Regions from separate parts of the Pseudomonas sp. 300 genome, predicted to be linked through region 3. Evidence: predicted binding sites of a transcription regulator. Region 3 holds the regulator's gene; each other region holds the start of a gene.

Region 1 (7,538 bases), on a different contig from region 3:
GGGCCGAAAATCGAACATCACCCGCGCTTCCCGGCACGGGTCAATGTCGGTTTTCTCCAGGTCATCGACCGGAACCGCGCGCAGCTGCGCGTCTGGGAACGTGGCGCCGGGGAAACCCAGGCCTGCGGCACCGGCGCTTGTGCGGCTGCAGTGGCCGCGATCAGCCAGGGGTGGATGGATTCGCCGCTATTGATCGACCTGCCCGGCGGGCGTCTGTCCATTGAATGGGCAGGCCCAGGCCAACCGGTGTTGATGACCGGCCCGGCAGTCCGTGTTTACGAAGGACAAGTACGTCTTTGAGTGAGTCAAACCCATGACCGACAAGCCCCAGGTTCCCGCCCGACAGCCCGACGAATCCCCTTCCGAAAGCCTTGAGGCGGCGGCGATTGCCGCGTACCTGGAGGCTCATCCGGACTTCTTCGTCGAGCACGAAGACCTTCTTCCGGCGATGCGCATCCCGCACCAGCGTGGCGACACCATCTCGCTGGTCGAGCGCCAGATGACCATCCTGCGCGACCGCAACATCGAATTGCGTCATCGCCTCTCGCACTTGATGGACGTAGCCCGCGACAACGACCGCCTCTTCGACAAGACCCGCCGCCTGATTCTCGCGCTGATGGACGCCACCAGCCTGGAAGACGTGGTCATCAGCGTCGAAGACAGCTTGCGCCAGGACTTCCAGGTGCCTTTTGTCAGCCTGATCCTGCTGGGCGACAACCCGATGCCGGTCGGCCGCTGGGTGACCCACGCCGATGCGCAAACGGCCATTGGCGGTTTGCTCTCGGAAGACAAAAGCGTCAGCGGCAGCCTGCGCGAGCATGAACTGGACTTCCTGTTCGGCGAAGAGCAGCGCAAGCAGATCGGTTCGACCGCCGTCGTCGCCATCAGCCATCAAGGCATTCACGGCGTGCTGGCCATCGCCAGCCGAGATCCACAGCACTACAAGAGCTCGGTCGGCACGCTGTTCCTCAGCTACATCGCCGAAGTCATGGGCCGCGTGCTGCCACGGGTCAACAACTCCCTTCGCTCGGTACGCTGATCGTGGAACGGCAACTGGACGCTTACTGCGAACACCTGCGCAGTGAGCGGCAGGTGTCGCCCCACACGCTGGACGCCTACCGCCGCGACCTCGACAAAGTGCTGGGCTTCTGTGTCAAACAGAACATCGGCAGCTGGGCCGCGCTGGATATCCAGCGCCTGCGCAGCCTGATCGCTCGCCTGCATTCCCAGGGTCAATCGTCGCGCAGCCTGGCGCGCCTGCTCTCGGCGGTGCGTGGGCTCTATCACTACCTGAATCGCGAAGGTCTTTGCGACCACGACCCGGCCAATGGTCTGGCGCCGCCGAAAGGCGAGCGCCGACTGCCGAAAACCCTCGACACTGACCGTGCGCTGCAACTGCTTGAAGGTGCGGTGGAGGATGATTTTCTGGCACGGCGGGATCAGGCGATTCTGGAGCTGTTCTATTCCTCGGGTTTGCGGCTGTCGGAGCTGACCGGGCTCAATCTCGATCAGCTCGATATGGCCGACGGCATGGTTCAGGTGCTCGGCAAGGGCAGCAAGACCCGCCTGTTACCGGTGGGCAAAAAGGCTCGCGAAGCACTGGAGTTATGGCTGCCACTGCGGGCCATGACCCATCCGGCGGATGACGCAGTGTTCGTCAGCCAGCAAGGCCGGCGCCTTGGCCCTCGGGCGATTCAGGTGCGAGTCAAGGCCGCTGGCGCGCGCGAACTGGGGCAAAACCTGCATCCGCACATGTTGCGGCACTCCTTCGCCAGCCACTTGCTGGAATCCTCGCAGGACTTGCGCGCGGTGCAGGAGCTGCTCGGCCACTCGGACATCAAGACCACCCAGATCTACACCCACCTGGACTTCCAGCATCTGGCGACGGTTTACGACAGCGCCCATCCACGGGCCAAACGCATTAAGGGCGATGATTCATGACAATCCAATTGATCACCTTCGACCTCGACGACACCCTGTGGGACACCGCCCCGGTAATCGTCAGCGCCGAAGCCGTATTGCGTGAATGGCTGACTGAACACGCACCGAACCTGGGCGCGGTGCCGGTGGAGCATTTGTGGGGGATTCGCGAGCGCATTCTGGGCAGCGAACCGAGCCTCAAGCATCGAATCAGCGCGCTGCGTCGCCGCGTGCTTTTTCATGCTCTGGAAGAGGCCGGTTACGGCCATGATCAGGCCTCAGACCTGGCCGATCAGAGTTTCGAAGTGTTTCTGCATGCGCGGCATCAGATCGAAGTGTTTCCGGAAGTCGAACCGACGCTGGAGAGGCTGGCCAAACACTACGCACTCGGCGTCGTCACCAACGGTAATGCCGATGTGCGCCGTTTGGGGCTGGCCGACTACTTCAAGTTTGCGTTGTGCGCCGAAGACATCGGCATCGCCAAACCGGACGCACGCCTGTTTCATGAAGCCTTGAAGCGTGGCGACGCAACGGCCGCGACGGCGGTGCATATCGGCGACCACCCGGGCGATGACATTGCCGGGGCGCAACAGGCGGGGTTGCGGGCGATCTGGTTTAACCCGCAAGGCAAGTTGTGGGAGGCGCAGAAGGCGCCGGATGCCGAGATTCGCAGCCTGACCGAGTTGCCGGCGTTGCTGGCGCGGTGGAATTCGGTATCCGCCTGACACATAACCTGTGGGAGCGGGCTTGCCCGCGATAGCGGCGTGTCAGGCAACATCACTTTCGAATGTAATTGCCCCATCGCGGGCAAGCCCGCTCCCACAGGGGATCACAGCAGTCTTGGGATTTTTGTACCGCCCATGAAAAAGCCCGCAGCGACGGCGGGCTTTTTCTGCAAGCAAGGGCAGACGCTTAGATAGGCCGGCTGCCGTACTTGTTGTCAGGCTTCTTGGGAGGATCGGCGACCACATTGGCCTCCACTTCCTGCACCTTGCCGCCCTTGGCCAGGAACTCTTCCATGGCCCGCGCCAGAGCATCACGCTCCTTGTTTTTTGCTTCGACGCTCGGCAGCTCATCGACCGACACCGCTGCCTTGGCTTTGCCTTTGGCGGTCGGAACGGGCGCTTCACCGCCATCGTCGTCAGCAACGTCTTCCGCTGCTGTTTCCAGACCTTCTTCGGTTTCGTCGTCGTCGCCTACTTCGAGGTCGTCGTTTTCCAGATCATCGTCGCTCATGTTCTACCTCATGACTTGCGAAAAGCAGATTAGTTATAGCCCAGCTTCACCGTCTGTCGACAGCCGCCGGAAAAATTCAATAACCACTGATGACCAGCGGCTCATGCCCCTTCACCGTGCACGGTGGCGAGGACTTTACGGGCACCGCCAAAATCACGGTGCTCGCCCAGATAAACGCCTTGCCAGGTTCCCAGCGCCAGTCGGCCCGCCGAAATCGGCAAACTGAGCTGACAGCCAAGCACGCTGGCCTTGAAGTGCGCCGGGAGGTCGTCCAGGCCTTCGTCGTTATGCTCATAGCCGTCTGCTCCTTGTGGGATCAGACGATTGAAAAATCGTTCGAAGTCGCGACGTACCGCCGGATCGGCGTTCTCGTTGATGGTCAACGACGCCGAGGTATGCTGCAGCCACAAATGCAACAGACCGACCCGACACGCCTTGAGTTCAGGCAGGCCGGCGAGTAACTCGTCCGTTACCAGATGAAAGCCCCGGGGCCTTGCCCGCAGGGTAATCAGAGTCTGTTGCCACATACAGTTCTCCGCACGTTCGGGGCGCATTCTAGCGCGCTCTGGGAAAAAACAAAGGCCCTAATATTCCTTCAATCATGTAAGCCATTGGCCGCAGAAAAACGCCTGCCGTAAACACCCCTAAACGTGTACGAAAAAACCTTTCAGCAGCGCCTGCACGGACAAACTCCAGACAAAAAAATGCCCGGCAAGCCGGGCAAGTTTTTTATGCGCGTCTTACAAGTTGTAGCCGCGTTCGTTGTGAAGTGCCAGATCGATACCGACAGCCTCTTCTTCTTCGGTGATACGCAGCCCCATGACAGCGTCCAGCACCTTGAGAATGATGTAGGTAACGATTGCGGTGTAGATCACCGTGAAGCCCACGCCTTTGCACTGAATCCAGACTTGTGCGGCGATGTCGGTGACGGTGCCGAAGCCACCCAGCGACGGAGCGGCGAATACGCCGGTCAGAATCGCGCCGAGGATACCGCCGATACCGTGCACGCCGAAGGCGTCCAGGGAATCGTCATAGCCGAGTTTGCGTTTCAGGGTGGTGGCGCAGAAGAAGCACACCACGCCCGCAGCCAGACCGATCACCAGAGCGCCCATCGGGCCCACGGTGCCAGCGGCCGGAGTGATGGCAACCAGACCGGCGACCACACCCGAAGCGATACCCAGTGCACTTGGCTTGCCGTGGGTGATCCACTCGGCAAACATCCAGCCCAGGGCGGCGGCGGCGGTTGCGATCTGCGTCACCAGCATCGCCATACCGGCAGTGCCGTTGGCCGCTGCGGCAGAGCCGGCGTTGAAGCCGAACCAGCCGACCCACAGCATGGCCGCACCCATCAGGGTGTAACCGAGGTTATGCGGGGCCATCGGGGTGGTCGGGAAGCCTTTACGCTTGCCGAGCACGATGCACGCCACCAGACCGGCCACACCGGCGTTGATGTGCACCACGGTGCCGCCGGCGAAGTCGAGTACGCCCCAGTCCCACATCAGGCCGCCGTTGCCGGACCAGACCATGTGCGCGATCGGCGCATAAACCAGAGTGAACCAGATGCCCATGAAAATCAGCATCGCGGAGAATTTCATCCGCTCGGCGAAAGCACCGACGATCAGCGCCGGGGTGATGATGGCGAAAGTCATCTGGAAGGTGATGAACACCGCCTCAGGGAACAGCGCCGCCGGACCGGTCAGGCTGGCTGGCGTGACACCGGCGAGGAAAGCCTTGCCCATGCCGCCGAAGAACGAGTTGAAGTTGACGACGCCCTGCTCCATGCCGGTGGTGTCGAACGCAATGCTGTAGCCATAAATAACCCACAGAATGCTGATCAGACCGGTAATGGCGAAGCACTGCATCATCACGGAAAGAATGTTTTTGGAGCGAACCATGCCGCCGTAGAACAGCGCGAGGCCGGGAATGGTCATGAACAGCACGAGGGCTGTCGAGGTCATCATCCAGGCGGTATCGCCGGAGTTGAGGACTGGGGCCGCCACTTCGTCTGCCGCCATAGCCAGGCTGGGCATTACGAGGGACAACAGGGCTCCTAGCCCTGCGAATTTACGCAGAGTCATATTGTTTTCTCCTGGGGCGTTGGGTTTGTGGCGGCTTAGATTGCGTCGGTATCGGTTTCGCCGGTACGGATGCGAATCGCCTGTTCCAGATTGACCACGAAGATCTTGCCGTCACCGATCTTGCCGGTGTTGGCAGCCTTGGTTATCGCCTCGATAACCCGGTCAAGATCCTTGTCGTCAATGGCGACATCGATCTTCACCTTGGGCAGGAAATCGACCACGTATTCCGCGCCGCGATACAGCTCGGTGTGACCCTTCTGCCGACCGAAGCCTTTGACTTCAGTAACGGTAATGCCCTGCACGCCGATCTCGGACAGCGATTCGCGCACGTCGTCCAACTTGAACGGCTTGATGATGGCAGTGACTAGCTTCATGAAAACTCTCTCCCGAATTGGTGGACTTGCCCCAGGAAAACAAACCCGGCTCAAGTCTAAGCGCAGTGCCTGGCTTTGTAACGCATCGTCGGCCTTACCTGCCCGTCCGACGCCAGCTAACCGCTCCGTACGAAACACTTCCCCGTTCCGCTTGGCGCACTGCATTCGTCACAGCGACTGCATCAGTGCATGGGTCACTACCGTCTAAGCAGAAAGCTTGCCATCTCCACAAAACCCTCAGTTTTCAAGCGGTTGCCCGTATTTGCCCACCACATCGCGGCAACACCTGACGCGTTACGCACAACAACGGTGCGGCGCCGTCCGTCCGCATGCGCGAAAAGCGTGCATCCCGGGCGTCGGGATTGACTATAGACACTGCGTGATACACTGCCCGCCATTGTTTCCAGGACCTTTTCCCATGCTCGCGCCCAAAGACTTCCTCGACGCCCTGACCGGCACCGCCTCCCGCCTCTTCAGCGGCGAAACCCCGCTGCCGAAAAGCGAAATCGAAAGCCAGTTCAAGGCGTTGTTGCAGAGCGGCTTCAGCAAACTGGACCTGGTGAGCCGGGAAGAATTTGATAGTCAGATGGTTGTGCTGGCGCGCACTCGTGCGCGGCTGGAGAGTCTTGAGACGAAGGTCGCGGAGCTGGAAGCGAAGCTCAATCCGCCGACCGAGTAACGCCGCATATCCCACTTTGAAACCCAATCTACTGTGGGAGCGAGCCTGCTCGCGATTGAAGGTCGGAACGACCTTCAGATTTACCTGTAGGAACGGCCGCAGGCCGCGATCTTTCGATCTTCAGCCCCGCAAAAAACCGGGCATCTTCCTACAACAAAACCACCGCCGTCCGATTGCGCCGCAAAGCCCCGGTTCCTAAGCTCACCCAATGCTGAATGTTCAGCACTGGGTTTGGCGACCCGGAACCAAGCAATGCAGCAAACATCGTTCGATTTCAGGTATTTTTTTCCCGATTCGAAATATGGCGGCTGTGTGTGGGAGACCTTAGGGTCTGCCGGAATTCGCTTGGCCGGTTCGCCAACCCGCACGCAGCTGCCACCCTTATTGTTTGGCGACGATAAGTGGCAGTCATCTACCAAGCGAAATTGGGGTACTGCTCGATGGACGAAAATTATCTAATCCCTCACATCTTCACCCGCCACAAACTCCACCTCCACGCCCTCCTCCTCGAAAACCAACCCTGGTTCTGCGCCCGCGACCTCGGCCGCCTCCTGCGCCTCTACATCGAAGAACGCACCGTCCGCAAACTCGACCCCGACCAACACCAAACCGCACGAATGCTCATCCACGGCACCCTCGAAAACACCCTGCTGATCAGCGAATCCGGCGTCTACGCCCTGCTCGTCTACCACTACTGCCCCGAATACCGAGGACTGCGCGAATGGCTGACCCACGACGTAGTGCCAGCCCTCAGAGATGCCCAACAACCGGCAGCAAGCGAACGCCCGGTCCTGAGCCTGTTGAACTGGCCGGAGATGTCACTGAGTTTGCTGCACTGGAATAACCAGCCGTGGATTCGGTTGCAGGATGTTCCGCAGATGCTGGCAGATGGTGAACGGACGCAGCGCTCGATCAATACACCATGGTGGAAGCGTGCTTCCCGAATACTCCAGGCATTCTGAACGACAAAAAAAACCCCACGTTATAGCGTGGGGTTCGTTCAGGAATTGAGGATCAGGCGCAGTGCGGAAGCCGCTCAACCTGATCCCGGATCGCTGCTCCTCGCTCAATCTCGGCTTTGCGCAAATCGTAAGTCGATTGCAGGTTCAGCCAAAATTCCGGGGTCGTGTCCAGACAGATAGATAGCCTTAGAGCCATATCAGCGCTGACACCCCGACGCTGGAGCACGATGTCGTTCACCGTAGGTGTCGAAACGCTCAATGCTCTAGCCAAGGCTGCCGCCGTAAGGCT
Region 2 (7,538 bases), 620 kb from region 3:
AATGATCTGCATGTGCCGTGGCAGCATCCGCTCCATCAAACCGACCGGCCAGGTTTCCAGCGCCTCCGGCAACAGCGTGTGGTTGGTGTACGAGAGCGTGTCGACGGTGACCTGCCACGCGGCGTCCCACGCGACATCGTAGACATCGACCAACTGACGCATCAGCTCGGCCACGGCAATCGAGGGGTGAGTATCGTTGAGCTGGATCGCCGCGTGGTCGCCCAGGGTCAGCACCGAGGTGTGCATGTTGCGATGGCGGCGCAGCAAATCCTGGAGGGATGCCGCGACGAAGAAGTACTCCTGACGCAGGCGCAATTCCTGGCCGGCTTCGGTGCTGTCCGCCGGGTAAAGCACGCGAGAGATACTTTCGGCGCGGGCCACTTCCGCGACCGCGCCCAAGTGGTCGCCGGCGTTGAAGCGCTCCAGGTGTAAATCTTCCACGGCTCGGGCACGCCACAGGCGCAATGTATTGACGCTCGCCCCGCGCCAGCCGACCACCGGGGTGTCGTAGGCAATCGCTCGCACGGTTTCCGCCGGGGACCAGACTTGCCTGGACTTGCCGCTGTCGTCGGTGACGGTTTCGACGCTGCCACCGAAGCCGATCGGGTAAACGACTTCGGGACGCTCGAATTCCCACGGGTTGCCGAAATCCAGCCAGTGCTCGGTCTGTTCCTGCTGCCAGCCATCGACAATCGCCTGACGGAACAAGCCGTGCTCATAGCGAATGCCGTAGCCGTGGCCGGCGATGCCGAGGGTCGACATGCTTTCCATGAAGCACGCCGCCAGACGACCCAGGCCACCATTGCCCAGGGCCGCGTCGGGCTCCAGCAGGCGGATGCGCTCAATGTCGACGCCCAGTTCGGTCATGGCCTCGCGGGCGACGTCCAGCAGGCCGAGGTTGCTCAGGCTGTCGTAGAGCAGCCGGCCGATGAGAAATTCCAGGGAGAGGTAGTAAACCCGCTTCTGACCTTTGCGGTAGATCTGCCGGGTGTGGTCCATCCAGTGCTCGACCATGTGATCGCGCGCTGCCAGCGCAATGGCTTCGAACCAGTCGTGGTCGAAGGCGTGATCCGGGTCTTTGCCCACCGCATAGGTGAGTTTGGTCAAGACGGCGTCGCGGAATGCGGCCACCTCTGCTTCGCGAACAAGTGGTTCTTGAGTCATCGATAGGACCTCGAGCGAGCTTTGGGTTGTCTGAGCCTAGACGGTCTGACAGGCGGTAGAGGCTCTGGTTCGGCAGTATTTCCTGTTAGTGCGAGATAGGTCGGCATTAGCTTGGCGTGTGCCTGAATCAATGCAGGGGCCGTGCCGGAATTCAAGTGTGGTTGGCCGCAAATAAAAAAATCTGGCGAAAGGTTGTTCAAAAATCCACCAGTCCCGGTATGATCGCGCGCCCTGATGCACACGCTGGTAACAACCGATGATGAAACCCAACCTGATCGCCGCCGCCGAGATCGATCGCCTCGATACCTGGGCCAAGTACTCTGCGCCGATGTGCGGTTCTTGCATATCCAGCTGCTGCACCTTGCCGGTCGAGGTCAAGATCAAGGACCTGATTCGCATCGGCATCGTCGACGAGTTCGAGCGCGGCGAACCGGCGAAGAACATCGCCAAGCGTTTGCAAAAGGAAGGGATCGTCGAGCGTTACAGCCAGAAGACCGAGATCTTCACCCTCCAGCGCATGAGCAACAACGATTGCCTGTACCTGGATCGTAAGAGCCGTCTGTGCACTATTTATGAAAAGCGCCCGGATACTTGCCGCAACCACCCGAAGATCGGACCGCGACCGGGGTATTGCGCTTACAAGCCCAAAGAAGTGGCGCGTGAGACCAGCAGCAGCCGTCGTCCCCTCGACAAGTTCTGATCCGGAATCTCGCGGCCTGACAGGCCCTCATCGCGGGCAAGCCCGCTCCCACAGGGTTCGGCACTGAACTCGGATTTTGTGAACACCACAAATCACTGTGGGAGCGGGCTTGCCCGCGATGAGGCCGGCACAAACACCGCACAAATCCCAGACAAACAAAAACGCCCCCGACCTTGCGGTCGGGGGCGTTTTTTTAAGCCTTAACTAAGTCGAAACTCAGTTGCCGCTTTTCTTGGCAGCGCGGGTACGCTCGCTTTCGCCCAGGATCTTCTTGCGAAGACGGATGGACTTAGGAGTGACTTCGCACAGTTCGTCTTCTTGCACGAACTCAAGAGCTTGTTCCAGGGTGAAACGGATAGGCGGAACCAGAGCGATGGTTTCGTCTTTACCCGAAGCACGCATGTTGTCGAGCTTCTTCCCTTTGGTTGGGTTGACGCCCAGGTCGTTGTCGCGGCTGTTGATGCCGACGATTTGACCTTCGTACACGTCTTCACCGTGACCCAGGAACAGTTTGCCGCGAGCTTGCAGGGTTTCCAGCGAGTAAGTCAGAGCCTTACCGGTAGCAACCGAAACCAGCACGCCGTTCTGACGGCCGGACATGTCGCCGGACTTCATCACGTCGTAACGGTCGAAGATCGAGGTCAGGATGCCTGCACCGGAGGTCAGGGTCAGGAACTCGTTACGGAAACCGATCAGGCCACGTGCCGGGATGTTGTACTCAAGGCGCACACGGCCCTTGCCATCCGGAACCATGTTGGTCAGGTCGCCTTTACGGATACCGATCTGTTCCATGATCGAACCTTGCGATTCTTCCGGCAGGTCGATGGTCACGTTTTCGTACGGTTCGTGCTTCACGCCGTCAACCATGCGGATGATCACTTCCGGACGACCAACACCCATTTCGAAGCCTTCGCGACGCATGGTTTCGATCAGTACCGAGAGGTGCAGCTCACCACGGCCGGAGACTTTGAACTTGTCGGCCGAGTCGCCTTCTTCAACGCGCAGAGCAACGTTGTACAGCAGCTCTTTGTCCAGACGTTCCTTGATGTTACGGGAAGTCACGAACTTGCCTTCTTTACCGCAGAAAGGCGAGTCGTTTACCTGGAAGGTCATGGAAACGGTTGGCTCATCAACGGTCAGCGGCTTCATCGCTTCGACGTTCAGTGGGTCACACAGAGTGTCGGAGATGAACAGCTGGTCGAAGCCGCTGATGCAGACGATGTCGCCGGCAGCTGCTTCTTCAACGTCGATACGGTGCAGACCGTGGTGACCCATCAGCTTCAGAATACGACCGTTACGCTTCTTGCCGTCGGCGTCGATAGCGACAACCGGAGTGTTCGGCTTGATGCGGCCACGAGCGATACGGCCAACGCCGATAACACCCAGGAAGCTGTTGTAGTCCAGAGCGGAGATTTGCATCTGGAACGGACCGTCACGGTCGACTTTCGGCGCAGGTACGTTGTCGACAATCGACTGGTACAGCGGGGTCATGTCTTCCGCCATGGCGGTGTGTTCCAGACCGGCAATACCGTTCAGGGCCGAGGCGTAGACGACTTTGAAGTCCAGTTGTTCTTCGGTGGCACCCAGGTTGTCGAACAGGTCGAAGATCTGGTCCAGAACCCAGTCCGGACGCGCGCCTGGACGGTCAACCTTGTTGATGACCACGATCGGACGCAGGCCGGCTTCGAAAGCCTTCTTGGTCACGAAACGGGTTTGCGGCATAGGGCCGTCTTGAGCGTCAACCAGCAGCAGAACGGAGTCAACCATCGACATTACGCGTTCAACTTCGCCGCCGAAGTCGGCGTGGCCCGGGGTGTCCACGATGTTGATGTGGTAGCCGTTCCAGTTGATGGCGGTGTTTTTCGCCAGAATGGTAATACCGCGCTCTTTCTCCTGGTCGTTGGAGTCCATCACGCGCTCGTCGTTGAGCTCGTTGCGCTCCAGGGTGCCGGATTGACGCAAGAGTTTGTCTACCAAGGTGGTTTTACCATGGTCAACGTGAGCAATGATGGCGATGTTGCGTAGATTTTCGATCACTTGTGTATCTCGATCAGAGGATTCGGTGTGCTGACAGGTCGTGGCAGCGATTAACAGTAGAGTCAGGCCTTGCCGTTACAGCTTGACGGCAGAGTCGGGGGGCCGGTGACGCAGGCCACAGGCAAACAGCCCCGGGCTCTTAGCTCGGTCGATAAACGCGCACATTGGCATGCCCCTCACTGAGCAAATGGTGGGCATGCAGGCGACTCATCACGCCTTTGTCGCAATACAGCAGGTACTGGCGAGTAGGGTCCAGTTCCTTGAAACGAGCGTTCAATGCATAAAACGGCATCGTCTGTACCTCAATGCCACCGAGTTCCAGCGGCTCGTCTTCAGCGGCATCCGGGTGACGGATGTCGATGATGATCTGGCCCGCCAGTGCTTCGCTGACTTCTTCGATCTGCAAGTCCTGGCCCAATTCGTCGATCACGCGATCGATCGGCACCAGTTTGGCGTTCTCGAGCGCACGCTCAAGGACCGCCATGTCGAATTCTTTCTCTTCATGCTCCACGCGCGGACGCTTGGCGTGGGTCTTGGGGTTCACCGAAATGACCCCGCAATACTCCGGCATGTGCTTGGCGAAGTCGGCAGTGCCGATTTCGTTGGCCAGGTCGATGATGTCCTGCTTGTGACTGGCGATCAGCGGACGCAAGACCAGCTTGTCGGTCACGCAGTCGATCACGGACAGGTTCGGCAACGTCTGGCTCGATACCTGGGAAATCGCTTCACCGGTAACCAGCGCTTCGATGTCCAGCCGATCGGCAATACGGGAAGCAGCGCGCAACATCATACGCTTCAAAACTACACCCATATGACTGTTATCGACTTTCCCGAGAATTTCTCCCAGAACTTCCTCGAACGGCACACTGACAAATAACACGCGCTGGGAGCTGCCGTACTTCTTCCAGATGAAGTGCGCGACTTCCATGACGCCCAGTTCATGGGCCCGTCCGCCCAGATTGAAGAAGCAGAAATGGCTCATCAGGCCGCGGCGCATGATCTGGTAGGCAGCCACCGTGGAATCGAAGCCGCCGGACATCAGTACAAGCGTCTGTTCCAGGGCTCCCAGCGGATATCCGCCGATGCTGTTGTGCTGGCTGTGGATCACGAACAACCGTTTGTCGCGAATTTCGATGCGAACTTCGATTTCTGGCTCTTTCAGCGAGATTCCGGCAGCACCGCACTGACGACGCAGTTGGCTGCCGACGTATTTCTCGACATCCATCGAACTGAATTCATGCTTGCCGGCGCGTTTGCAGCGCACCGAAAAAATTTTCCCGGCCAGCGAATCGCCGAAGTGCAGCTTGCACTTGGCAACGATGTCGTCGAAATCACCCAGCGGGTATTCGTCGACCTGCAGGAAATGCGCGATGCCCGGCATGCAGCTCAGGCGATCGGTGATCTCCTTCAGTACTTTGGGCTCGCTGACGCGGGTTTCAAGCTCGAGATTGTCCCACACACCGTTCACCACCACGGCCGGGTCCAGATCGCGGAGCACGGTGCGGATGTTTTTGGCCAACTGGCGGATGAAACGCATCCGTACCGGGCGGCTCTTGATGGTGATCTCGGGGAAGACTTTTACGATTAGTTTCATGAAAACAGCGCGCGCTGGGCCAGCCGAAAAAGGGGGGCGCGGATTATAGCGGAAATTGCTCAAGGTTTAACCAGTTAATGTGCAGAAGGTTTTGCGCGCACCAAAACGGGTCATTTGTCGAATTTAGCGCCACATTGTAGGGCGATATTTTTGCCTTAAGTGCCCCTTGCGCCTTTATAAGCGTGATATTGGGGCAAAAAACCCATGGTGGGGCACTGGCATGCAATTTGCTCCCTTGTGAGGCAGGTTGCCTTGGCAGAGTATTCGCGCCGGCATCACCCACATTCTAAGGGCATCCACTACTAAGCCCGAAGCCACCCGGAGGACACTATGTCGAAGTCGGTTCAACTCATCAAAGATCATGACGTCAAGTGGATTGATCTGCGCTTCACGGACACCAAAGGCACTCAGCACCACGTGACCATGCCGGCTCGCGACGCGCTGGATGACGCTTTCTTCGAAGAAGGCAAAATGTTCGACGGTTCCTCCATCGCTGGCTGGAAAGGCATCGAAGCCTCCGACATGATCCTGATGCCGGACGACAGCACTGCCGTTCTCGACCCGTTCACCGAAGAGCCGACCCTGATCCTGGTTTGCGACGTGATCGAGCCTTCGACCATGCAAGGCTACGACCGTGACCCACGTGCGATCGCCAAGCGTGCAGAGGAATACCTGAAGTCGACCGGTATCGGCGACACCGTATTCGTTGGCCCGGAGCCAGAATTCTTCATCTTCGACGAAGTGAAGTTCAAGTCCGACATCTCCGGCTCGATGTTCAAAATCTTCTCCGAACAAGGTTCGTGGATGTCCGACCAGGACGTGGAAGGCGGCAACCGTGGCCACCGTCCAGGCGTCAAAGGCGGCTACTTCCCTGTTCCACCGTTCGACCATGACCACGAAATCCGTACCTCCATGTGCAACGCCATGGAAGAAATGGGCCTGGTCATCGAAGTTCACCACCACGAAGTGGCAACTGCCGGCCAGAACGAAATCGGCGTGAAGTTCAACACCCTGGTTGCCAAGGCTGACGAAGTTCAAACCCTGAAGTACTGCGTACACAACGTTGCTGACGCATACGGCCGCACCGCGACCTTCATGCCTAAGCCTCTGTACGGCGACAACGGTTCGGGCATGCACGTTCACCTGTCCATCGCCAAAGATGGCAAGAACACCTTCGCTGGCGAAGGCTATGCCGGCCTGTCCGACACCGCTCTGTACTTCATCGGCGGCATCATCAAGCACGGTAAGGCCCTGAACGGCTTCACCAACCCGTCGACCAACTCCTACAAGCGTCTGGTCCCAGGTTTCGAAGCGCCGGTAATGCTGGCCTACTCGGCTCGCAACCGTTCCGCTTCGATCCGCATTCCTTACGTGTCGAGCCCACGCGCTCGCCGTATCGAAGCCCGCTTCCCGGATCCAGCAGCCAACCCGTACCTGGGCTTCGCTGCACTGTTGATGGCTGGCCTGGACGGCATCCAGAACAAGATCCACCCAGGCGATGCTGCCGACAAAAACCTGTACGACCTGCCGCCTGAAGAGGCGAAAGAGATCCCACAAGTTTGCGGCAGCCTGAAAGAAGCCCTGGAAGAGCTGGACAAAGGTCGTGCGTTCCTGACCAAAGGCGGCGTGTTCTCCGATGACTTCATCGACGCTTACATCGCTCTGAAAAGCGAAGAAGAAATCAAGGTACGTACCTTCGTACACCCACTGGAATACGAGCTGTACTACAGCTGCTGATCCGGTAGCGCTGCGACACGCGGCGTGACAAAAAGAGGCCTCCTTCGGGAGGCCTTTTTTGTGCCCGCGATTCAGTGTTCGACAAAGATCCCTGTGGGAGCGGGCAAGCCCGCTCCCACAGAGCTTCGCGGTATCTGAAAGACCCCGGCAAACCATACCCAAATGTTTACAACTTGGGTCAATCGTCAGCCCTGACCTATGCTGCAACTCAACGCTTTCGTTTCTGGTCGATTTTATGGGTCGTGGTTTTCTGTTCATCTTGCTGCTGATCGCCCTGCCCGTCGCCGCGCAGATCTATAAGTACAC
Region 3 (7,538 bases):
GCGGTCAGATCGTCGGCCTGCTTGGCCCTAACGGCGCCGGTAAAACCACCTGCTTCTACATGATTGTCGGCCTGGTTCAGGCCGATCAGGGCCGCGTCCTGATCGATGATCTGGACGTCAGCCACCAGCCGATGCACGGTCGTGCAAAGGCCGGTATCGGCTATCTTCCGCAAGAAGCGTCGATCTTCCGCAAACTCTCGGTCGCCGACAACATCATGGCGATCCTCGAGACCCGCAAGGAACTCGACAAGGCCGATCGTCGCAAAGAGCTGGAAAGCCTGCTGCAGGAATTCCACATCAGCCACATCCGCGACAACCTCGGCATGAGCCTGTCCGGTGGCGAACGCCGCCGCGTGGAAATCGCCCGGGCACTGGCGACCAACCCGAAATTCATCCTCCTCGACGAACCGTTCGCCGGTGTGGACCCGATTTCGGTGGGCGACATCAAACAGATCATCTACCACCTCAAGGCCAAGGGCATTGGCGTGCTGATCACTGACCACAACGTCCGTGAAACCCTGGATATCTGCGAAACCGCCTACATCGTCAACGATGGCCAACTGATCGCCGAAGGTGACTCGGCCACCATCCTGGCCAACGACCTCGTGAAAGAAGTCTATCTGGGCCACGAGTTCCGTCTGTAAGCGCTGAGGTGTCTGGCTGGTTGTCCGTGCGCTTGTCTCGATAAAAAATCAATAGTTTTTTATTGTTACAGCGCTCTAGGCAAACGCTACGGTTTCGGGCATATAATTTGCTTATGTTTGGCGCTTCGGCGCCCTGTAGTGGATGGCGCATGCGCGCCGGCGAATAAGGTGTTTAGCCCCTGCCATGAAACCATCGCTAGTCTTGAGAATGGGCCAGCAGCTGACGATGACACCGCAGCTGCAACAGGCCATCCGCCTGCTCCAATTGTCGACCCTGGACCTGCAACAGGAAATCCAGGAGGCCCTGGAGTCCAATCCGATGCTCGAACGCCAGGAAGAAGGCGACGACTTCGATAACGCCGACCCCTTGGCCGACAAAGCCGAACAGCAACCCAATGCCGACGTCTCGGAACCCTCCTACCAGGAAACCGCCCCGACGGTGGACAACCTCGAGGAAGGTGACTGGAACGAGCGCATTCCCAACGAGCTGCCCGTCGACACCGCCTGGGAAGATGTCTACCAAACCAGCGCCAGCAGCCTGCCGAGCAACGATGACGACGAGTGGGACTTCACTACCCGTACATCCGCCGGTGAGAGCCTGCAAAGCCACCTGCTGTGGCAGCTGAACCTGGCGCCGATGTCCGACACCGATCGCCTGATCGCCGTAACCCTGATCGATTGCATCAACAACCAGGGTTACCTGGACGAAACCCTCGAGGAAATCCTCGAAGCCTTCGACCCTGAACTCGACATCGAACTGGACGAGATCGAAGCCGTCCTGCATCGCATCCAGCAATTCGAACCTGCCGGCATCGGAGCCCGCAACCTGGGTGAATGTCTGCTGCTGCAATTGCGCCAGCTGCCGGCCAAGACACCTTGGCTGGCCGAGGCCAAGCGCCTGGTCAGCGATTACATTGATTTGCTCGGCAGCCGTGACTACAGCCAGCTGATGCGCCGCATGAAGCTCAAGGAAGATGAACTGCGCCAGGTGATCGAACTGGTCCAGAGCCTCAACCCGCGCCCTGGCTCGCAGATCGAATCCAGTGAAGCCGAGTACGTCGTACCCGACGTGATCGTGCGCAAAGACAACGAGCGCTGGCTGGTCGAACTGAATCAGGAGTCGGTGCCACGGCTGCGGGTCAATGCCCAATATGCCGGTTTTGTGCGCCGCGCCGACACCAGCGCCGACAACACCTTCATGCGCAATCAGTTGCAAGAGGCCCGCTGGTTCATCAAGAGCCTGCAAAGCCGCAACGAAACCCTGATGAAAGTTGCCACCCAGATCGTCGAGCATCAGCGCGGTTTTCTGGAATACGGCGACGAAGCGATGAAGCCGTTGGTACTGCATGACATCGCCGAAGCGGTGGGCATGCACGAATCGACGATTTCGCGGGTGACCACACAAAAATTCATGCATACCCCTCGGGGCATATATGAGCTGAAGTACTTTTTCTCCAGCCACGTCAGCACGTCCGAAGGCGGTGAATGCTCGTCCACAGCGATCCGCGCGATCATCAAAAAACTGGTTGCCGCTGAAAATCAGAAAAAGCCGTTGAGTGACAGCAAGATCGCTGGTTTACTGGAGGCACAAGGCATTCAGGTGGCTCGCCGCACCGTCGCCAAGTACCGCGAATCCCTCGGGATCGCGCCTTCGAGCGAACGCAAGCGGTTGATGTAGAGCCACGCCACAGCGTTCCAGTGGTAGATCATCTGGTCTACCGCTTTATGCACTGGCAACGAAGGAGAAGCTGTATGCAAGTCAACATCAGTGGACACCAACTGGAAGTGACCGAACCTCTTCGCACCTACATCGGCGAAAAACTCGAACGGTTAGAGAGGCATTTCGACAAGATCACCAACGTGCAGGTCACGATGACGGTCGAAAAGCTGAAGCAGAAAATCGAAGCCACGCTGCATATTCCCGGCAATGAAGTGGTCGCCAACGCGGAACATACCGATATGTACGCGGCGATCGACGCATTGACCGACAAGCTGGATAAACAACTCAAAAAGCATAAGGAAAAGACCCAGAGCCTCCTCCAGGGCGCGACCGGTCGTTAACACTCCCAACCCATGATCCGACTTGAAAGCATCCTGACCCCCGGCCGTTCCCTCGTGAACGTGCCGGGCGGCAGCAAAAAGAAAGCCCTCGAGCAAATTGCCAACCTGATCGCCCGGGAAGTGCCGGATCTGGAGATGCAAGTTGTCTTCGAGGCGTTGATTGCCCGTGAAAAACTCGGCTCGACCGGTTTTGGCAACGGCATCGCCATTCCTCACTGCCGCCTCAAAGGCTGTATCTCGCCCATCAGTGCCTTGATGCACCTGGACGCTCCCATCGATTTCGACGCCATCGATGGCGCCCCGGTTGACCTGCTGTTCGTTCTGCTGGTCCCGGTAGCCGCTACCGATGCGCACCTGGAGCTACTGCGCCAGATCGCCAGCATGCTCGATCGCAAGGAAGTGCGCGAAAAACTGCGCAGCGCTCCGAGCAATGAAGCCTTGTATCAGGTTGTCCTGAACGAGCAAAACGGGCAGTAATCATGCGTTTGATCATCGTCAGTGGCCGCTCCGGCTCAGGTAAAAGCACCGCGCTCGATGTTCTCGAAGACAACGGCTATTACTGCATCGACAACCTGCCTGCCGGGTTGTTGCCGGAACTGGCCGAGCGCGCGCTGATCCACACCGAACTTGCGCAGCCGCTGGTGGCCGTCTCCATTGACGCGCGCAACTTGCCGAGCCACTTGAGCCGGTTTCCGGAACTGCTCGAAGAAGTTCGCAGCCGACATATCCAATGCGATGTCCTGTACCTGGACGCCGACGAAGAAACCTTGCTGAAGCGTTTTTCGGAAACTCGCCGTCGTCACCCGTTGAGCAGCGCCAACCGCTCGCTGGCCGAGGCGATCAACGATGAAACCAACCTGCTCGGGCCGATTGCCGACCTCGCCGATCTCAAGGTCAATACCACCAACCTGAACCTGTATCAGTTGCGCGATACCATCAAGTTGCGCCTGCTGAACCAACCGGAACCCGGTACTGCGTTTTTGGTGGAGTCGTTCGGATTCAAACGCGGCATGCCGGTGGACGCCGATCTGGTGTTCGATGTGCGTTGCCTGCCCAACCCCTATTGGAAGCCGGAGCTGCGCGAGCAGTCCGGGCTTGATCAACCGGTTGCCGAGTACCTGGCGGCCCAGCCGGACGTCGAGGAGATGTTCCAGGACATTTCCACGTACCTGCTCAAATGGCTGCCCCGCTTTGCCGCCAGCAACCGCGCTTATGTCACCATTGCCATTGGCTGCACCGGCGGGCATCACCGCTCCGTCTACCTGACCGAACGTCTGGGCCAGGTCCTGCAAAAATCCCTGAAGAACGTCCAGGTCCGCCACCGCGACCTCAGCTAAAGGATTCACATCGCGATGCCTGCTCTGGAAATCGAAATCATCAACAAGCTGGGCCTGCATGCCCGCGCTTCCGCCAAGTTCGTCGGCGTGGCCGGTCAGTTCAAGGATTGCACGATCAGGGTAGGACGCACGCCGCAGTCCACGGTCGACGGCAAAAGCATCATGGCCATGATGATGCTGGCTGCAGGCAAAGGCACCAAAATCCATCTGAGCACGGAAGGCGAGCAGGAACAGGAAGCGCTGGACGCGCTGGTCGCGCTGATCAACAACTTCTTCGACGAAGGCGAATAACGCTCGCCTAGGCGAGCGCTGTATCCATCACCATCATCAGACAAAACCCGATCAGCAGCCCAAGGCTGGCAAGCTTGTCGTGACCATTGCGGCGCGACTCGGGAATGACTTCATGCGTGACCACCAGCAGCATGGCCCCAGCCGCCAGCGCCAGCCCCAACGGCAAGAGCAACTCGGCAAGGCTCACCAGCCAGGCGCACAACAGCGCAAAGACCGGTTCGACCAACCCTGATGCCGCGCCGATCAGGAACGCCTTGACCCGCGACATCCCTGCCCCGGCCAACACCAACGCAATCACCAATCCTTCCGGCACATCCTGCAAGGCAATGCCCATCGCCAGGCTGTCGGCGTCGGGCATGCCGCCACCCGCCGAGACACCGACCGCCATGCCTTCAGGAATGTTGTGGGCAATGATGGCAAACACGAACAACCAGATCCGTGGCGGAATAACCGGCCGCTCCAGCGTGCCGACGAGCATTTCCGGCGAAGCACCGGAAACCTTTCGATCCACCAGATACAGCCCGAACGCGCCAAGCATGATGCCGAAACTGATCAGCCCGCTGGCCGTCCAAGGTGTCAGTCCCAGGCTTTCAGCGGCGGCAATGCCCGGAACAATCAGCGAAAATGCCGTTGCGGCGAGCATAACCCCGGCGCCAAAGCCGAGTAGCGAATCGCTGACCGCCTGAGGCATGCGTCGAATCACCAGCACCGGCACCGCGCCCAAGGCCGTGCCCAAGGCGCAAATCGCCCCGCCTTGCAACGCGCGCAGCAGTTTCGGCTCGAGATCCAGCCACGCGAGCCCATGCGCGACCAACAAGCTCATGCCCGCCAGCAGTAACAGCGACCCAAACGCGTAACGAAACATCCGCCCACTTCCGATCGCCAGTGTTTCAGTGCCCATAGTCAGCCCAGGATTGTTTTTCTAGAAGACTTAAACCAGTGCAGCCTGATAGCGCGCAGCGACTTCGGGCCAATTGATCACGTTGTAAAACGCGTTGATGTATTCGGGACGGCGGTTTTGATACTGCAGGTAATAGGCATGCTCCCAGACATCCAACCCCAGAATCGGCGTATTGCCGTTCATCAAGGGGCTGTCCTGGTTGCCGCTGCTTTCAACGACCAGCCTCTTTTGCGGCGTCACACTCAGCCAGGCCCAGCCGCTGCCGAAACGGGTCAGCGCGGCTTTGGTGAACGCTTCCTTGAAACGGTCGAGGCCGCCCAACTGCTCCTCGATGGCCTTGGCCAATTCGCCGACCGGCTGACCGCCGCCGTTGGGCACCATGACTTCCCAGAACAGCGAATGGTTGGCATGACCGCCACCCTGATTGATCACCGCCGCGCGGAGTTTTTCCGGCAGTTGCTGAACGGCAGCCACCAGTTTTTCCACCGGCCACTCGGCAAACTCGGTGCCTTCGACGGCAGCGTTAAGGTTATTGATGTAGGTCTGGTGATGCTTGGTGTAGTGGATTTCCATGGTCTGCGCATCGATATGCGGTTCCAGGGCATCGTAGGCGTACGGCAAGACAGGCAAGCTAAAAGCCATTTCAGTGGACTCCATGGTGTAGAGGCGCAGGGGACGACGCGGCATCGATGTGCAGTAAACGATGAGTGCGCGGGTATTCGCCGTGCTCGCTGATGAAATTCAACAGTTCGACGTAGGTTTTGCTGCTCTGACGCAGCGCGGCTTCACGCAATGCCGGCGCCAGTCGCGGGTCCTGCATAGTCTTCAACAACCGTTGGTGGATGGCGCACAGGTATTCGGCGCTCTCCTCCGGCTGGTTCAGACGCAAATGCAGGTCCGCCAGGTTGTGGTGGGAAATCACGCAGGCCGCCACCGCTTCGTCGGCATCCGCCCAGCGCTCGAACAACACCTGGGCCAGGGCCAATGCTTGCAAGTAAGCCTCGCGAGCATCGACGTATTCGCCCAGCATGAAACAGCGGTTTGCTCTTTCGATCGTGCGTTTCCAGTGCTCCATGGTGAGCCTCCAAAGCGGTTGCGGTGATTACACGCCGCCTGCGGTGAGCTTTTCCGGATTGAGCAACTCTTCCAGTTGGCTGCGCGACAGGTCAGTGTGTTCCAGAGCGACATCGATCACCGGCCGGCCCTGCTGATAAGCCTTCTTGGCGATCTCCGCAGCGTTTTGGTAACCAATGATCGGGTTGAGTGCCGTGACCAGAATCGGGTTGCGCGACAGCGCTTCCTTGAGCCTGGCTTCGTTGACCTTGAAGCTGGCGATAGCCTTTTCACCCAACAAGTGGCTGGAGTTGGCCAGCAATTCAATGCTGCTCAGCAGGTTCTGGGCGATGATCGGCAGCATCACGTTCAGCTCGAAATTGCCCGACTGGCCGGCGATGGTGATCACCGTGTCATTGCCGATCACTTGGGCGGCGACCATCGCGGTGGCCTCCGGGATCACCGGATTGACCTTGCCGGGCATGATCGACGAGCCCGGCTGCAAGGCTTCAAGTTCGATTTCGCCGAGGCCGGCCAGTGGACCGGAGTTCATCCAGCGCAGGTCGTTGGCGATTTTCATCAGCGATACAGCGGTGGTTTTCAGCTGCCCGGAGACCGCAACGGCGGTGTCCTGAGAGCCGATCAGAGCGAACAAATCGGTGCCCGGCGTGAATTGCACCTGAGTCAATCTGGTCAGCTGCTGGCTGAAAAGTCTGGCGAATTCTGGATGCGCATTGATACCGGTGCCCACCGCCGTACCGCCCTGAGCCAGGGACTGCAGGCTCGGCAGCAGATCCTGCAGATGGCCGATGTTGGCCTTCAGTTGTTGCGCCCAACCGTTGAGCACCTGGCTCATGCGCACTGGCATCGCATCCATCAAGTGAGTGCGACCGGTTTTGACGTGGTGATGAACCTCTTCGGCCTTGTGCTCGATCACCTGCACCAGACGCACCAGTGCCGGCAGCAATTGTTCATGCAACGCCAGCGCAGCGCTGACGTGAATGGTGGTCGGGATGATGTCGTTGCTGCTCTGGCCGCAATTGACGTGATCATTGGGGTTCACCGGCTCGCCAAGCAGACGGCTGGCCAGGGTCGCAATCACTTCGTTGGCATTCATGTTGGAACTGGTGCCGGAACCGGTCTGGAAAATATCCACCGGGAAGTGCTGCATGAAATCGTCCTGAAGCAAGCCCAGTGATGCCTCAACGATGGCGTTGCCCTGGGATTCGCTGATCTGCCTGAGTTCGACGT

What was found. Region 3 encodes sigma-54, which starts transcription at its own class of promoters, with help from an activator protein. Its sites were predicted from a motif close to ANTGGCATNNANNTTGCTNT; they were not measured.
Region 1: glnK (P-II family nitrogen regulator) is a predicted target of sigma-54. The motif match lies at 5,814-5,833, and genes of this name have one in related genera.
Region 2: glnA (glutamate--ammonia ligase) is a predicted target of sigma-54. The motif match lies at 5,710-5,729, and genes of this name have one in related genera.

The regions. Positions count from the first base shown of each region.
Region 1 is NZ_JAVLRV010000003.1:455,884-463,421, forward strand. Features, by position in the region: gene dapF (diaminopimelate epimerase) at 1-300, shown strand, start outside; gene Q7W83_RS27495 (DUF484 family protein) at 314-1,039, shown strand; gene xerC (tyrosine recombinase XerC) at 1,042-1,941, shown strand; gene Q7W83_RS27505 (HAD family hydrolase) at 1,938-2,645, shown strand; gene sutA (transcriptional regulator SutA) at 2,833-3,156, opposite strand; gene Q7W83_RS27515 (secondary thiamine-phosphate synthase enzyme YjbQ) at 3,258-3,683, opposite strand; gene Q7W83_RS27520 (ammonium transporter) at 3,897-5,234, opposite strand; gene glnK (P-II family nitrogen regulator) at 5,270-5,608, opposite strand; gene Q7W83_RS27530 (accessory factor UbiK family protein) at 6,027-6,287, shown strand; gene Q7W83_RS27535 (BRO-N domain-containing protein) at 6,728-7,249, shown strand; gene Q7W83_RS27540 (HigA family addiction module antitoxin) at 7,302-7,538, opposite strand, start outside.
Region 2 is NZ_JAVLRV010000001.1:322,207-329,744, reverse strand. Features, by position in the region: gene Q7W83_RS01565 (glycogen/starch/alpha-glucan phosphorylase) at 1-1,164, opposite strand, end outside; gene Q7W83_RS01560 (YkgJ family cysteine cluster protein) at 1,424-1,864, shown strand; gene typA (translational GTPase TypA) at 2,081-3,901, opposite strand; gene thiI (tRNA uracil 4-sulfurtransferase ThiI) at 4,041-5,495, opposite strand; gene glnA (glutamate--ammonia ligase) at 5,826-7,232, shown strand; gene Q7W83_RS01540 (DUF4124 domain-containing protein) at 7,468-7,538, shown strand, end outside.
Region 3 is NZ_JAVLRV010000001.1:939,467-947,004, reverse strand. Features, by position in the region: gene lptB (LPS export ABC transporter ATP-binding protein) at 1-644, shown strand, start outside; gene Q7W83_RS04265 (RNA polymerase factor sigma-54) at 829-2,322, shown strand; gene hpf (ribosome hibernation-promoting factor, HPF/YfiA family) at 2,397-2,705, shown strand; gene ptsN (PTS IIA-like nitrogen regulatory protein PtsN) at 2,718-3,182, shown strand; gene rapZ (RNase adapter RapZ) at 3,185-4,042, shown strand; gene Q7W83_RS04245 (HPr family phosphocarrier protein) at 4,058-4,333, shown strand; gene Q7W83_RS04240 (ZIP family metal transporter) at 4,341-5,234, opposite strand; gene Q7W83_RS04235 (superoxide dismutase) at 5,265-5,876, opposite strand; gene Q7W83_RS04230 (hypothetical protein) at 5,878-6,309, opposite strand; gene Q7W83_RS04225 (class II fumarate hydratase) at 6,337-7,538, opposite strand, start outside.